3 regions of the Mesorhizobium sp. M0514 genome follow, and region 3 is predicted to be linked to each of the others. Evidence: predicted binding sites of a transcription regulator. Region 3 holds the regulator's gene; each other region holds the start of a gene.
What was found. The regulator LexA, encoded in region 3, represses DNA repair genes until DNA is damaged. The targets are predictions, from matches to a motif close to TGTTCNNNNTGTGTTCNG.
Positions count from the first base shown of each region.

Region 1: the regulator LexA is predicted to act here: its motif matches at 1,947-1,964, upstream of ssb (single-stranded DNA-binding protein).
Region 2: the regulator LexA is predicted to act here: its motif matches at 2,050-2,067, upstream of NKI61_RS26030 (putative DNA modification/repair radical SAM protein).

Region 1 covers NZ_JAMYQZ010000032.1:47,535-50,809, forward strand. The annotation lists gene NKI61_RS15485 (MarC family protein) at 1-411, shown strand, start outside; gene NKI61_RS15490 (OsmC family protein) at 428-853, opposite strand; gene NKI61_RS15495 (DUF2306 domain-containing protein) at 877-1,275, opposite strand; gene ssb (single-stranded DNA-binding protein) at 1,313-1,846, opposite strand; gene NKI61_RS15505 (hypothetical protein) at 2,057-2,458, opposite strand; gene NKI61_RS15510 (ArsR/SmtB family transcription factor) at 2,592-2,906, shown strand; gene NKI61_RS15515 (SRPBCC family protein) at 2,903-3,275, shown strand, end outside.
Region 2 covers NZ_JAMYQZ010000083.1:9,874-13,148, forward strand. The annotation lists gene NKI61_RS26025 (UdgX family uracil-DNA binding protein) at 1-810, opposite strand, end outside; gene NKI61_RS26030 (putative DNA modification/repair radical SAM protein) at 813-2,048, opposite strand; gene NKI61_RS26035 (glutamine synthetase family protein) at 2,168-3,275, opposite strand, start outside.
Region 3 covers NZ_JAMYQZ010000047.1:28,544-31,818, reverse strand. The annotation lists partial or broken gene NKI61_RS19575 (ComEC/Rec2 family competence protein) at 1-1,536, shown strand, start outside; gene lexA (transcriptional repressor LexA) at 1,530-2,312, opposite strand; gene NKI61_RS19565 (GntR family transcriptional regulator) at 2,518-3,275, opposite strand, start outside.

The DNA.
Region 1 (3,275 bases), on a different contig from region 3:
GCTTTCCGCGTCGCCGGCGGGTTTTTGCTGTTCTTCATCGCGTTCGAAATGGTGTTTGAGCGCCGCCAGGACCGCAAGGAGAAGATCGGCGACGTCGCCATCACCAAGGACATGATCCACAATATCGCGGCCTTCCCGCTGGCGATCCCGCTGATCGCCGGCCCCGGTGCGATTTCGGCGACCGTGCTACTGTCGGGCTCTTTCCAGGGTTTTGCCGCACAAGCGGCGCTTGTCGGCATCATCTTCGTCTGTCTTGCCATCACCTATCTGGTGTTCGTGCTGTCGGAGCGCATCGACCGCATCCTCGGCCAGACCGGCCGCTCGATCCTGACCCGCCTGCTCGGCGTCATCCTGGCCGCGCTTGCGGTTCAGTTCGTCGCGGATGGCATCAAGGCGCTGATGGCGGGGTAAACGGCAGCCCTACTCCCTACTCCACCGCCGTATCGACGACCTTGAAATCGTGGGTGATGACAGCCGTCTTGGCCAGCATGGCCGAGGCCGAGCAGTATTTCTCGATCGATAGGTTGATGGCGCGCTGGACCTTGTCGTGCGACAGCGCGTGGCCCGTGACGATGAAATGCATGTGGATGCGGGTGAAGACTTTCGGGTCGGTTTCGGCCCGGTCGGCGTCGAGTTCGACAACACAGTCCTCAATCGCCTCGCGGCCTTTTTCGAGGATGTGGACGACATCATAGGCCGAGCAGCCGCCGGTGCCGATCAGCACCAGTTCCATCGGGCTCGGACCCGGCGTCTTGCCTTCCGGCCCGGGGGCGGTCCCCAGCACCAGTTTGTGGCCGCTGCCGGACTCGCCGACGAAGGTGCGCTCCTCGACCCATTTGATCCGCGCTTTCACGGCAATCTTCCTTTCAGAAAGCGTCACTGGCCGAAGACGACCGTGTGCATGATCCGCCCTGGCAGCAGCGTGAACACGCCGGCGCCGATCAGGGCGAAAACATACAGCGATATCATGACCCTGCGATGTTGGCGACCCGATGCATATGCGCGTGCCAGACCGCCAGCGGCACGGCGATCAACACTAAAATCGACAAGAGATGGATCGGGCTGAACGGACCGACGAGGCGTATCTGCTGGATCCAGAAAACTGGAGATGGCGACGACCAGCATCAGCGCCGCCCAGGTATAGCCGACGACACGATGGCGCGTCGTGCCTTTCGGCAGTGCCAGTTGCGTAGCGCCAATGGCCAGCGCGGCAAGGGCCGCGAAGGCGTGCCATGGAATGGGAGGGCGCGCCGACAGAAGCGGTCCGAGCGACATGGCGCCCTCTCCTCAGATATCGCTGACTATCGTCAGCTCAGAACGGGATTTCGTCGTCCAGTTCGCGCGACGAGCCGCCGCCACCGCCGCCCTTGGAACCGCCGCCACCGCTGTTGCCGCCGCGGTTGAAGCTCTCATTGGGGCCAGACTGGCCGAAATCCGAGCCACGGCTCGCGCCGCCGCCGCCGGCATAGTTGCCGACCTGACCGCCGCCCTCGCCGCGAGAATCGAGCATCTGCAGCTCGCCGCGGAATTTCTGCAACACGACTTCGGTCGTGTACTTGTCGGCGCCGGTCTGGTCCTGCCATTTGCGTGTCTGCAGCTGGCCTTCGACGTAAACCTTCATGCCCTTCTTCAGGTACTGCTCGGCGACCTTGGCGATCTGGTCATTGAAAATGACCACGTTGTGCCATTCGGTCTTTTCCTTGCGCTCGCCGGAGTTCTTGTCGCGCCAGCTTTCCGACGTGGCGATGCGGATGTTGACGACCGGGTCACCAGAATTCAGGCGGCGGATTTCAGGGTCCGCGCCGAGGTTACCGACCAGAATGACCTTGTTGACGCTACCCGCCATGACACTTCTCCGCGCTCATCCGAAACAAATTTCAAGTCGTTCACCTTACAGGCCGCGGACAATCCTGGCTTGCCGCGGCTGGCTTTTCCCACAAGGTTTTTGTTCCCTTTTCGTTCCTATACTGTTAACCACGGATTGTCAAGGAATGGCAGCAATCGCCGACGCGGGCGCGTGGATTTAGCTGACACGCAGCGGCGAGAAGCGGTGTCGTCAGCGCCGTTTTTTAGCTGGTCGCAACGGACCGAAAAAGCCGCTCCACTCCATGCCCATGGTATGGGCGCGCTGTGCGATCACGGTTGGTGCCGACATCAGCCCGACTGCAGGTTCAGATTTCAGAGCCGGGTCATTCAGCAATTTCCCGATCGCGCGCCCGTGCCACCAGACCTGAGCGACGAGCGCCGCTACCACCGCGATCAGGCCCCAGGTCCCCAATCCTTCGCCGAAGATGTAAATCCCGTATGGCGGCGATAGCGCCGTACCCAACTTGGCCAACAAGATCACGGCCACGAAACCGATGACGGCGATGGCGCCTATACCGAGGACGAGGCGGCGATAGAGCCTCAGAGCCTCGTTGAGGTTCTCGGCGGACGAAAGATCGACGTTGGAATTCATAAATACTACTCCTGCCTCGCGATGATCGGCCCATCTTGTTCCCCGTGGATTAGAGGCCCGGCAGGATCCAATCAATACCGGGCATTCAAAACACCCCTTGCCAAATCGATAAGTATCGACTTATGCTTTTGCCATGATCGAAGCAGAGATTTTTCGCGCCCTGGCCGACCCGACGCGACGCGCCGTCTACGAGCGGCTGACTTCCGGCGAGATGAGCGTGTCGGAGTTGCGCACTGGCATGAGCGTGTCGCAGCCGGCGGTGTCGCAGCACCTTGCCGTGCTGCGCGGCGCAGGCCTGGTCAGCGAAAGACGCGCCGGCCGCAACGCCTACTATCGCGCCGATCCGCAAGGGCTCGAGCCGCTGCTCGGCTGGATCGAACGCTACCGCGCATTCTGGCCGGAGCGCATCGAAAGACTGAAGGCCGTTTTGAAGGACATGGACCAATGACCGACGAAAAGCAGACGCAGACCGCCAAAGATGCCCTCGCCTTCGAATGCGATCTGCCGGACGCACCGGAAAAGGTGTGGCGGGCACTGACCGTGCCGGACCTCTTGGCGGAATGGATGATGCCGAACGACATCAATCCGGAAACCGGCAGCCGCTTTGCCTTTGCCCGGCCTGAGAAGCCGATCGAGTGCGAAGTGCTCGATGCCGAACCGGGGCGCCTGCTGCGCTATTCCTGGCGCGAGCGTTCCGGCGACGCCGACCGCGAGGAGCTGGAGAGCATCGTCACCTTCACACTCGCCCGCACCGTTTCCGGCGGCACGCATCTGCGCATCGTCCATGACGGGTTTGTCCTGACGCCTGCGGTTGCGA
Region 2 (3,275 bases), on a different contig from region 3:
CGGCGCCGGCGTTGTCGGCAGTCTGGCAATCATATCCCTGGCGGCCTCGTCCGCTCCTGCGATCAGATCTGGAATGAGCGAGGCCTCGGGAAGGTTCCGCCAATATTTCTTCGGCATTTCCTTCTGCATCGCCTTCACCTTGAGCCGCGCCGGGTTGAAGATGTTTTCGAAATAGGTCAGCCACAACGCCTCGGTGTCGTCCTGATCGGGTGCATCGCCCTTGGCTGCACCCGGCCCGATCGCCAGCCTTTCGCCGTTCCAGTCGGCGGAGGCATAGGGCGTCAGGATGGTCCAGCGCATGCCGGTGAACCGCCGGACGAAGAAATCCGCGTTGCGCTCGACAATGAAATGCTCCGGCTCGAACCAGGCGACGTAGCGCTCGTTCTCGCCGTCGCCGATCTTCCGGAAGCGTACGAAGGCATGCATCTTATGGCTGTCGCGCCGCACCGCCTTTTCCATGGCTTCGAGCCGCCTGGTGTCGGGATCGGATGCGATCGCCAGCAGTTTCGGCTCGGTGCGCAGGCGCCAAAGCATCCAGTAGAGAAAGGCAAACCGGCCGGGGTCGGAGTGGCAGAAGGCGGTTTCGGCATGGGCGATGAACTCGCGCGGGACGGTAAGCTGCGCGCCCTCTGGCACCGCCGGCAAGGCATCTTGAGGATCATTGGCGTCGGACCCGACACCCCAACTAATATCCTCAGGTCGGACCTCATTCAGCGCCAGACGCCGTGCCGCATCGCGCCAACCGGCGAAATCGGTCTGGCTCGCTAGCCGGACAGTGTATCGGGCAAGGTCGAGCTGGGCCGGCTGCATGGTCAAAACAGAGACAGTTGTTCGCAGGACTTTACGATCGTGTCGCGCAAGCCGGTCTTGTCCGTCAGTCCACCCGGCGACCAGCCTTCGGCGATGATGAAGGGCCTCAGCTTGGCGATCGAATGGCAGATCCGTCCGACATCTTCCAGCCGCATGTGTCGGTGGCGGCGGGTTTCAAGGATCTTCGCCACCACCTTGGTGCCCAGACCCGGAACCCGCAGCAGCGCTTCCCGATCGGCGCGGTTGATGTCGACGGGAAACCTCGCCCGATTGCGCAAAGCCCAGGCGAGCTTGGGGTCAATGGCGAGATCGAGCATGCCGTCGCTGCTGCCGGCGAGGATTTCCGGCTGCGAAAAGCCGTAGAAGCGCATCAGCCAGTCGGCCTGATAGAGCCGGTGCTCGCGCATCAGCGGCGGTTTCTGCAGCGGCAGCGACGATGACGAATCCGGGATCGGGCTGAAGGCGGAGTAATAGACGCGCCGCAGATGGTAGCTGCCATAGAGCCGCGCACTGGTGTGCAAGATGCCGTCGTCGGATGTCTTGTCGGCGCCGACGATCATCTGCGTCGACTGACCTCCGGGCGCAAAGCGTTCGCGCTTCTTGGTCCTCAGCGTCGGCTCGGCTTTTTCCTCCATCTTCCGGCGCAGGTTCGCCATGGAAAGGCGGATCGTTTCCGGCTTCTTCTCCGGCGCCAGTTTCTTGACGCCCTCATCGGTCGGCAGTTCGACGTTGATAGACAGCCGGTCGGCGTAGAGCCCGGCCTGCTCGACCAGTTCGGCCGAGCTTTCCGGAATGGTCTTCAGATGAATATAGCCGGAGAATTTTTCGTCCAGCCGCAGCCGCCGCGCCACCTCCACCATCTCGGCCATGGTCTCGTCCGGGGAGCGGATGACTCCTGAGGACAGGAAGAGGCCCTCGATGTAGTTGCGCCGGTAGAAATCCATGGTCAGCTTCACCACCTCGTCGATGCTGAAGCGGGCGCGGCGCACATTCGATGACGAGCGGTTGATGCAGTAGCTGCAATCGTAAATGCAGAAATTGGTCAGCAGGATTTTCAGGAGCGAAATGCAGCGGCCATCCGGCGCGCAGGAATGGCAGATGCCCATGCCTTCTGTGGAGCCGATACCGCCGGATTGGAGCGAATCCTTCTTCGCCGAGCCCGACGAGGCGCAAGAAGCATCGTATTTGGCGGCGTCAGACAGGATTGCCAGCTTTTCACGGACGGTAGGCGCGCTCATCCGTTCATGATATGTTCTTGAAGGCTGCAGCGCCACCTCATTTGATGCAGGCGGCGAAAAAGTAATCGCCGCCTGATCGTCGGGCTAGCAGGACGACTGCCCGAGTTCCAGGCGGTCTCTCAGACCTCATGGAGGTAGAGGTGGTAATCCAGCTCGCTGACGGTGCGGGCGACGCGCAGATACTCCGACTGCTTGATCGCCACGAAGGTGCGATGCAGATCCTCGCCAAGCGCCTCTTTCAGGAAGCTCGAGGCCCGCGCCGCCTCGATCGCGGCGCGCCAGTCGACCGGCATGGTCGTGCGCGTGACGGCGGCTTCATAGCCATTCCCAGTGGTTTCGGGGCCGGGGTCGAGGCCTTCGTCCAGACCCTTGATGATGCCGGCCAGCACCGTTGCCGCGATCAGGTAGGGATTGGCGTCGACGCCCGACGGCCGGTGCTCGATGCGCCGGTTCTTGGCGTCGCCCGCCGGCACGCGCAGCGCCACCGAACGGTTGTTGACGCCCCAGGTCGGCGCCACCGGCGCATAGGACTGCGAGACGAAGCGCCGCCAGGAATTGGCGTGCGGCGCAAACACCAGCATCGATTCGGCCATGGTCTGGATCAGCCCGCCGAGCCCCTGCAGCAGCGGCAGCGACCAGCTTTCGCCGCCGGCTTCGGCAAAAACGTTGCGGCCGTTCTTGTCCTGCAGCGAAACATGGAAATGCATGCCGGAGCCGGCATATTTTTCGATCGGCTTGGCCATGAAGCAGGCGGTGACACCATGGCGGCGCGCCTGCGCCCGCACCAGCCGCTTCAACATGACGAGGTCGTCGGCCGCCCGCATGACATCCTTGCGGTAATTCAGCGTCAGCTCGTACTGGCCGGGCGCGTATTCGGAAATCACCGTTTCGGCCGGAATGCCTTGCGCCTTGGCCGCGGCATAGATGTCGGAAAACAGCGGCTCCATGCCGTGCAGATGGTCGACGGAATAGACTTCCGTCTTGGCCGAGCGGCGGCCGTCGAGCACGGCGTCCGCCGGCTTTACCTTGCCGTCGGCGTCACGCTCATTGGCAAGCAGGAAAAATTCGAGTTCGAAGGCGCCGGCGGGATAGAGGCCCTTGGCCGCCAAGATGTCGACCTGCCTGGCCAGCGCCAGCCGTGGGTCCGACGACATAGGCTGTCCCTCGAGATGGTACATCGCCATCAGCAACTGGCCGCGCGGCGGGTTCGTGCCGTAAAGCGGCACC
Region 3 (3,275 bases):
GCCGAAGGCGAGATTGCCGCGGCGTTGATTGTCGGGGTGCGCGCCGGCATCCCGGACGAGGTCAACGAAGCGATGCGGCGCACCGGCATCTACCACATCATCTCCATCTCCGGCCTGCACATGGCGCTGGTTGCCGGCACCATCATGGCGTTGCTGCGTGGCGCCTTTGCGCTGTTTCCCGATTTCTCCTCGCGCCGGCCGGTCAAGAAATATGCGGCCGCGGCAGCGCTTGTCTCGATCGCCGCCTATCTCGTCATTTCAGGCGTCGTGGTCGCCGCCGAGCGCAGCTTCATCATGCTGGCGGTCATGCTGGTCGCGGTACTCTTCGATCGTGCCGCGCTCACCATGCGCAATCTGGCGATCTCGGCCATCGCCGTTATCCTGGTGTCGCCGCATGAAGTCGTCGGTCCCAGCTTCCAGATGTCGTTTGCCGCCACTGCCGCCCTTGTCGGCGCCTATGCCGGCTGGGCCGATTACCGCGCCGACAAGGTGAGAACGCCACCGGCAAAGCGCTCCTTCGTCGGCTTCCTGTCGCGAAAATTCGCGCTGGCCATGGGCGGCCTCGCCATGACCTCGATCATCGCCGGCAGTGCAACCTTGCTGTTCGCCATCTGGCATTTTCAGCGTGTGTCGCCGCTCAGCCTGATCGCCAATCTAGCCGTGATGCCGATTGTATCGTTGATCGTCATGCCCTTTGCCGTGCTCAGCGCACTGGCGATGCCGTTCGGCGCCGACGGGCCGCTCCTCTATGTGATGGGCAAGGGTCTGATGGCGATGATCGCTATATCGGCCTGGATTTCCGAGCGCTCGCCGGTCGACGCCGTCGGGCTGATCTCCATCCGCTCGGTGCTGTTGGTGGCGGTCGCCCTCGTCATCGCCACCATGGCCACCACCTGGCTCAGGCTGGCGGCCGTGCCTTTCGCGCTGGCCGGCCTGTTGACGGTGCCGCAGGTGCTTACGCCCGACGTGCTCATATCCGAGGACGCACATCTGGTGGCCATGCCGATAGGTGGCGGCGAACTCGCCCTCAACCGCAAACGCTCCAACGAATTCACCACGGACAATTGGAAACGGGCGCTGCGGGCCGAAACCATTATCCCGCCCGAGATTTTCGAGGCAACAGATACGCGGTTCGATCTCGATCCGCTCGATCTGCCGCCCGGGTCGCCCTTCTATTGCATGGGCGATCTCTGTATCGCCCGACACCCTTCCGGAGCCATTGTAGCCCTTGCCAAAGACCGCAAGACGGCGCGGCCGGCCTGTGCCTTCGCGAGCCTGATCGTCATCGATGACGCCACCGCCTACAATCCGTGCCGCGACCCGCTGGTCCTGGTCGTGACGAAGAAGCAGCTGGCCCGCGACGGCAGCGCCGCTGTCTTCTTCGATCCGCAATCGGCAGCGGCAGCGCCAACCATCCGCTTCGCCGTCGACAAGCCGTATCGGCCCTGGCACGAGCAACGCCGCTTCTCCCGCGAAGCGCGCGGCCTGCCGCCTTACAACCAGCGTGAAAAGTACAAACCCAAGCCGGCTCAGTAGCGCCGGATCAGCCCGACCAGCTTGCCTTGCACCTTGACCCTGTCGGGGCCAAAAATGCGGGTCTCGTAGGCCGGGTTGGCGGCTTCCAGGGCGATCGAGGCGCCCTTGCGGCGGAAGCGTTTCAGGGTCGCTTCCTCATCGTCGACCAACGCCACCACGATCTCGCCGGGGCTGGCTGTGTTGGCATTGCGGATGATGACCGTGTCGCCATCGAAAATGCCGGCCTCGATCATAGAATCGCCCTTGACCTCGAGCGCGTAGTGTTCGCCGCCCATGATCATGTCGGGCGGCACCGAGATCGAATGGGTCTGATGCTGGATGGCGTCGATCGGCACGCCGGCGGCGATGCGTCCCATAACCGGGATTGAAATCGCGGAAACGGCATCGTCATTGCCGGCCGACATCGAACGCGACGGCGAGCCCGGCTTGATCTGGCGGCCGAGACCGCCTTGGCCCATCGCGCCTTGTCCTTGGCCGCCGTGCCCTTGCCCGGTTTGACCAAGACTGCCCTGAATGACGCTCGGCGAAAACTTCCTCGCCGCATTGAGACCTGGTGCGATCGAGTCGGGCAGCCGCAGCACTTCCAGCGCGCGCGCCCGGTTCGGCAGCCGGCGAATGAAACCGCGCTCCTCAAGCGCCGTGATCAGGCGGTGGATGCCGGACTTGGAGGCGAGGTCGAGCGCTTCCTTCATCTCGTCGAAGGACGGCGGGATTCCGCTCTCCTTCAGGCGTTCATGGATGAACATCAGAAGCTCATGTTGTTTGCGCGTTAGCATCGCGGCCCCCAAGGGTTCTGAAACCAGAATCAGAAAAAACAAACCCAGAACAAACACTATCTGTTCCAGTTGTGTTCCGCAACCTTTTAAAGTTTAATGAATGTGTTGACGTTTTGTTCAGCGTAACGTTCGGCGCTGCGAGCGCCGCCTGCGCCCAGTTGCCAGCAACGGGGTGAAACGAAGACAAAGTGCCCTGCGTCGTCGGCTACGATCGCCGCTTCCTTTTCGGACGGGGCTGCGCAGCATCCGCGCCGGGTTCACTCTGGGCATAGACCTGCAGCGTGTAGCCGATGTGAGCGGTCATCAGAGTTTTCGCACGTTTGACGTCGCGATCGAGGGCCGCTTCCATCAGGGCGGTATGGTGTTCGATCGCCACGGCGTCGCGCAGGGCCGCCACGGCCTTCCGGTGTCCATCCGTGCGGCCGGCGGCGGCGCGCAGCGTCGGGGCCAGACCCAGAAAGCGGTGATGGCGATGCAATTGGTCGGAAATCGTCGCATTGAAGCGCAGCAGCCAGCTGGATGTCGCGGCACTGAGCAGCGCCGCATGGAAGGCATCGTGTTTTTCGGACCACGCGTCGACCGCATCATCCGATGGATCGTCGAGAACAGACCCGCACCGTGAGAGACGATAGTGGGCGGCAACGACCGCGTCTTCCCACTCACGGTCGCCCTTCTCGATCGATTCCACCAGCAGGGGCAGTTCGACCACCAGCCGCGCACGCGCCAAATCCTCGAGCTCCGCCCGAGAGACGGGAGCGACCGCAAACCCGCGGTTGCTGATGGCGGTCACAAGCCGTTCCGCCTCCAGCCGCGACAGCGCCTCGCGCAACGGCGTCCAGCCGATGCCGTAGGTGTTGCGCAGCGTGCTCAGCTTCAACGGCGCGGCAGGCGCCAGCTGGGTCGCAAGAATATCGCGCCTGAGCAGGCGATAGGCCACTTCCGTCTTCGAGGTCTGCTCGTCAT